Regions from separate parts of the Clostridium sp. HMP27 genome, predicted to be linked through region 1. Evidence: predicted binding sites of a transcription regulator. Region 1 holds the regulator's gene; the other holds the start of a gene.
What was found. Region 1 encodes CtsR, which represses protease genes until heat stress. Its sites were predicted from a motif close to AAGGTCAANNAAGGTCAAAT; they were not measured.

Region 1 (3,443 bases):
ATGGATTTCACATGGGGGATGAGTATATAACTATTGATAATTCAATGAAAAACTTTACAGATGATATTATAAATGAAGTAGAAAAAAGGGCAAATGATTATATATATAAGGATATACCTATTATAGATTATTTTGTAGACTATGAAAAAATCTCTAATTTAAATTTAAGAAAACCATGCACCGTAGAAGAAGATATAAGAATAGTAGAAATAGAAGGAATAGATCGTATAGCGTGTTGTGGAACCCATGTAAGAAGCACAGGGCAAATAGGATTAATAAAAATAGTTAAGACTGAAAATTATAAAGGAATGACTAGGATATATTTTAAGTGTGGACAAAAAGCTTTTGAAGACTATCAACAAAAGCATAAGATTGTAGCAACTTTAAATAAAAATTATTCATCTACTGATAAGGAAATTTTAGATAAAGTAACTAATGAAAGTTTACAGGTAAAGGTACTATCCAAGCAAGTAAAAGAGCTTAAAGAAAAGTTAATGGAATTTCGTGCTGAAGATATAGTTAAGGAAGTAAATAATTTAACATTATTTAAGAACTTTAACGAAGAAACCTTTGAGGAAATTCAAATTATTAATAGATTTATTATGGCGAAAAGCCATAGTATAAATATATTAGTTTCAGAAAAAGATAAGAAAGTAATATTATCTCATGATGGAACATTTGACTTGAATTGTGGAAAAGTCTTTAAAGAAAATATAAGTAATTTTCAGGGAAGAGGTGGCGGTGGTGATAAACATTGCCAAGGTGGTTTTCTTAAAGAAGAGGATTTAAATAAGTTTAGTGAGTTTTTAAGCTATGAGATTAATAAATATATTAAATAAACTTTGATTTGTTTATTGACTAGAGTATATAAAATTCAAATTATGAGCAAATGATAGTTTTTAAGAGGAAGTGTTAATTAATTTACTATAAATGGCATAGAAATCTATAATTTTATTTATTTGAATATTGCATTTAAGTAAGTAAAATTATAATATTTAATTAAGGTCAAAGAAAGTCAAAGTCAGGGGGTGCAAACGTGGCAAGGCTATCTGATATTATCGAAGAGTTTATTAAACAATTATTGCAAGATAACGATGAAAGTGAATTGCAAATTCAACGTAATGAATTGGCTAATTATTTTAGATGTGCCCCTTCTCAAATAAATTATGTTCTTACTACCAGATTTACTACAGATAGGGGATATTATGTAGAAAGTAAAAGGGGGGGCGGAGGCTGCATAATAATTAAACATGTGGATTTTAACCATAATAAAAAGCTTATGCAGGCTGTAAATTTACAAATAGGGGACAGTATCACTTTTGACAAATCTGTAAAAATAATAAATTATTTACAAGAGAATGATTTAGTCTCTGAGAGAGAGGCTTATATCATGAAAATGGCTATTAATGATAGAAGTTTGAATTTATTACAAGAAAATAAAAATACATTTAGAGCAGAGTTATTAAAAAGTATGCTATCTGTTTTATCAGTTTAGTAAGTAATAATTTTAAATATGAATAAAGTTTTATTTTAGGAGGCAATAGTTATGATGTGTGAAGTATGTAAAAGCAATGAAGCTTATGTACACATAACTAAAATAGTTAATGGAGTAAAACAGGAGCTAAATTTATGTGAATCGTGTGCTAAGCAGTTTCAAGGGATGGCTTACCCGGGAAATATAAATGTAAACTCTCCTTTTAGCTTTCAGCAATTAATAGGATTAATAATAGAAGGGGTTAATAATTCATCTTCTTTAGATAAAAGTTCTAATATAAAATGCGAAAAATGTGGAACCACATATAAAGATTTTAAAGAAAATGGGTTTTTAGGATGTGGTGAGTGTTATAAAAATTTCAAGAGTTCCACCATTCCTGTAATAAAAAGAGTACAAGGAAGTATAGAGCATAAAGGCAAAATTCCGTGCAAACAAGGCAAAGAAATAATAAACAAAAGAAGAATGCTTGAATTAAAGGAAGAACTTAAAAAAACTATAGAATCCGAGGAATATGAAAAGGCAGCAGAAATTAGAGATCTAATAAGAGAGATGGAAAAGGAAGGGTAGGGATTAGGATGCAAAATTGGATACATTCATCCTATAATGAAGATGGCATAATTTTAAGCAGTAGAATAAGACTAGCAAGAAACTTAAAGGATAAATCCTTTCCACATAAATTATCTGAAGAACAGAGTCGAGAAATTGTAAAAGAAGTTGAAGAAGTATTTTATGATAATGTTAATAAGGATGATTTTAATACCAGATATCTTTGGCAAACTAATTTTGTAGATGATGGAATCTATTTAGAAAAACATTTCATAAGTGATAGATTGATTTCTAATAAAAATAAAGCTGCTTTTATAATAAATGATGAAGAAACCATAAGTGTTATGATAAATGAGGAAGATCATTTAAGAATACAATGTATTACATCTGGCTATAATCTAGATGAAGCATATAAGGCTGCAAATGATCTAGATGATAAATTAGAGGGAAAGTTGCAGTACGCCTATGATGAAGAATTGGGATATTTAACAGCATGTCCCACTAATGTAGGCACAGCACTAAGAGCTTCGGTTATGATTCATTTGCCGGCACTTACTATGAATAACGAAGTTTCTAAAATTTTTAATGCATTAAATCAAGTTGGAATTACGGTTAGAGGATTATATGGTGAAGGATCTAAGGCTCAAGGTAATTTATATCAAGTTTCCAATCAGGTAACTTTAGGATTAACAGAACAAGAAATAATAAACAATCTGAAGCTAGTTGTAAATCAATTAATAAGCGAAGAAAAGCGTGCTAGGGAGATGCTTTTAAATACTCATTTAACTCAACTAGAAGATAAAATATATAGATCCTTAGGAATTCTAAAATTTTCAAGGATTTTAAATGGCGATGAGTGCTTAAAATTACTTTCCTATGTAAGACTTGGATTAGAAATGGGCATAATTAAGGATGTAAATAAGAATACATTAAATGAATTGCTTTTAATTTCACAGCGATATATGATTGATAAAATAGCTTCAAAGGAATTAAGTTATTCTGAAAGAGATATACTTAGGGCGAAAATTGTAAGAGATAAGTTAAAATAATTTTAAATGGTGGTGAATTATTATGATGTTTGGAAGATTTACTGAAAGAGCTCAAAAAGTGCTTATGTATGCTCAGGAAGAGGCAAAAAACTTACAACATGGTTATGTAGGAACGGAGCATATATTGTTAGGTATTTTAAGGGAAGATAGTATGTCACAAAATTTATTAAATAATATGAATGTGACTTTAAATGATGTAAAAGAACTCATTGAAGAATATGAGGGAAAGGGAGATATAGATATATACAGAAATGAGATACCACTTACTCCTCGTACAAAAAGATTATTAGAATTAAGTTTATTAGAAGCTAGAAACTTAAATCATAACTTCATATGTCCAGAGCATATTTTAC
Region 2 (3,443 bases), on a different contig from region 1:
CCTTCTTCATAGCCAACATATCCTGGAGGCGCACCTATAAGACGAGATACTGTGTGCTTTTCCATGTACTCAGACATATCTATTCTAATTATATTTTCTTCACTATCAAATAATGTTCTCGCTAAGGTTTTTGCAAGTTCTGTTTTACCAACTCCAGTTGGCCCTAAAAATATAAATGAACCAATAGGACGTTTTGGATCTTTCATTCCTGCTCTTGCTCTAATTACTGCATTAGATACTGCAGTTACTGCTTCTTCCTGTCCTATCACTCTATTATGAAGGTCTTCTTCAAGTCTTAAAAGCTTTTCTTTTTCTCCTTCAAGCATTCGAGATATAGGTATTCCAGTCCACTTAGAGATTATTTCAGAAACTTCCTGTTCTGTAACCTCTTCTTTAAGCATATTACCAGATTGATTTTCATTAATTAAACTTTCCTTTTCTTCAATTTGTTTTTCTATGATTGGAATAACACCATATTTCAGTTCTGCTACCTTATTTAGGTCATACTCCCTTTCAGCCTTTTCCAGCTTCCCTCGAGCATCATCAAGCTCTTCCTTAAGATTTCTAACTGATACTATTTGATTTTTTTCCTTTTCATATTTTGCGGTCATTTCCTTATCTTTATCTTTTAAATTACTGAGTTCCTTTTCTAAAACTTCAAGTCTTTCCCTTGAATATACATCCTCTTCTTTAGATAGCGCTTCCTTTTCTATTTCCATTTGAAATATTTTTCTTTTTATCACATCAAGCTCTGTTGGAAGACTATCTATTTCTGATCTAATCATAGCTGCTGCTTCATCTATTAAATCAATTGCCTTATCTGGAAGATATCTACCTTGAATATACCTTGAAGAAAGCTTGGCTGCAGACACAATTGCTGAATCATGTATTCTTACTCCATGATGTATTTCAAACTTCTCTTTTAGACCTCTAAGTATTGAAATACTGTCTTCTACCGTTGGTTCATCTACAATTACAGGCTGAAATCTTCTCTCAAGTGCTTTATCTTTTTCAATGTATTTTCTGTATTCATCAAATGTTGTAGCTCCTATACAATGAAGTTCACCTCTTGCTAGAAGTGGTTTTATAAGATTTCCAGCATCCATAGCTCCTTCACTCTTACCAGCTCCTACTATGGTATGAATTTCATCTATAAATAATATTATTTTTCCTTCACTTCCTTGAACTTCTTTAAGGACAGCTTTAAGTCTTTCTTCAAATTCACCCCTATACTTTGCACCAGCAATAAGTGCCCCCATATCAAGTGAAAATATAATTTTATTTTTAAGCCCCTCAGGTACATCTCCTCTTACTATTCTTTCAGCTAGACCTTCTACTATAGCTGTTTTACCAACTCCTGGTTCTCCAATTAATACAGGATTGTTTTTAGTTCTCCTGGAAAGTATTCTTACAACTCTTCTTATTTCTTCATCTCTTCCTATAACTGGATCAAGCTTATGAACCTTAGCATCATTAGTCAGATTTCTTCCATACTTGACTAATGCTTCATAGGTTCCTTCTGGGTCCTGAGTATCCACTCTTTGATTTCCTCTAATTTCAGACAAAACATTTAAGAAATTTTCTTTAGTTATTCCAAATTTATTTAATATATTTCCTACTTTACCTTTGCTATCTATGTCCATTATGGAAAGCATAATATGCTCAACACTTATATAAGAATCCTTAAACTTATTAGAAATATCTTCTGCTTTTATAAAAATTTCCTCAAATCTGCGAGTTGGATAAACAGCTCCACTCCCTGCTCCTTCTCCTAAAACCTTAGGCATGCTATTAAGTTCTTTATTTGTTTCATCATTAAGCATTCTTATATTTATTCCCATTTTCCCAAAGATATTTGGAATTAATCCATCATCTTGGGAAATCAAAGCTGAGAATAAATGTATTATATCGATTTGCTGATGATTATGTCTCACTGCAACAAGTTGTGCTTCATTTATAGATTGTTGAACCTTTAAAGTTAATTTTTCAATATCCACGCTAATCAACTCCCTTTTTAGTAACAAATATTTTCGTAATTAGTAAATCAGTACTAATAATAATTACTGATAACTAAACACCCCACCTATAATATTTATTTTTTACATATTACAATATTAAAATTCAGCTTCGTAACATAAGTCTTATGATAGTTATATATTATATTATAGGTCAAAGAAAGTCAAAGTCTAATATTTTAAGTAATTATTTGATTTAGATAAATATGTAAAGGAATAGTTTAATAAATGAATTTTTTAAAGTAATTTAATCATTATTACTACTTATTATTTATTATTTCCTATTTTATAATTATCTCCTACCGCTGTATCTTTTTAAGTATGTTAAAATATCAGTAGAATATATATTTTATCAAATTGTTACTACAATAAAAAAAGTTGCCTTTTGGCAACTTTCTAGATAAATAAGAATTTAATATTCACTATTGACTATATTTATATTTTCTTTTCTAAATTTATAGCTAAATTAAAATATTTTAGTGCATCTGATATACTATTAAGCTTATAGTACATCTCTCCCATTTCAAGATATCTTCTGTAAACTTCCTTCTTATTACCAAATCTCATAAGAGCGTCTAAAGAAAGATTCATATACATTTCCATAGAAGTATATTCCTTCTTTCTTCCTAAAATCACTGCTTTATAATGATATGCCTTTTCTATAAATCTTACATTATCTAATGCTATAGAATAATTTATAGTTTCATCTATAATTTTTTCTGCTTTTTCTAAAACATTATTATCCACAAGTTCGCTTATGCACATGAGCATAAAACTTACAAGTTGTATTCTATCATCCTTAGGATACTCCTTCAAAGCTCTTGTTATGTATTTTATACCATCATCTTTTTTATTGATTTTAATTAAAGTGATACCATAATCATTTAAAGCATTGCATTTAGCTCTTTGATTTTCTCCATAAAATGAAAGAGCCTTTTTTTCATATTTCGTAAACTTTTCTCCTTGAAGTCTCAATTCCAAAAGTGCTAAAAGGTGATAAACTCCTGCTTTTTTATAATCATCCTCAAAATAATTTATTAAGGCCGGTAATTCCTCAGCTACCTCATGAGCTTTTTCATAATCTTCTATCTTAATATAGCAATCACATTCATTAAATAAGGCCTTTCCAAGTAATTCCTGGTTATCCGATTCTTCTGCTGATTTCTTGATTGTATTATAATATCCTGCGGCTTCTCCATATTCCTCAGATTTATATAAATACTTGGCTAAATCCATGTAATATATCAAATAATTTTTATCTTCTCTGGTCTTTAAGCACATATCATAATATCTTGGTAAAAGCAACTGAAGTTTCTTTAGCTTATTTCTTTCTAAGTCAAATGTAAATAACATACTCATTATATCAAATGCTATATCAAAATACTTATATTCCTCAGCATAGGATAGATTATATTCTAAGCTCTTTTC

Region 2: a site for CtsR is predicted at 2,166-2,185, ahead of clpB (ATP-dependent chaperone ClpB). Genes of this name have one in related genera too.

Annotation. Positions count from the first base shown of each region.
Region 1 covers NZ_JMFY01000010.1:5,427-8,869, forward strand. The annotation lists gene DP68_RS05095 (DHHA1 domain-containing protein) at 1-839, shown strand, start outside; gene DP68_RS05100 (CtsR family transcriptional regulator) at 1,037-1,495, shown strand; gene DP68_RS05105 (UvrB/UvrC motif-containing protein) at 1,547-2,062, shown strand; gene DP68_RS05110 (protein arginine kinase) at 2,071-3,090, shown strand; gene DP68_RS05115 (ATP-dependent Clp protease ATP-binding subunit) at 3,113-3,443, shown strand, end outside.
Region 2 covers NZ_JMFY01000035.1:19,153-22,595, forward strand. The annotation lists gene clpB (ATP-dependent chaperone ClpB) at 1-1,997, opposite strand, end outside; gene DP68_RS15350 (helix-turn-helix transcriptional regulator) at 2,451-3,443, opposite strand, start outside.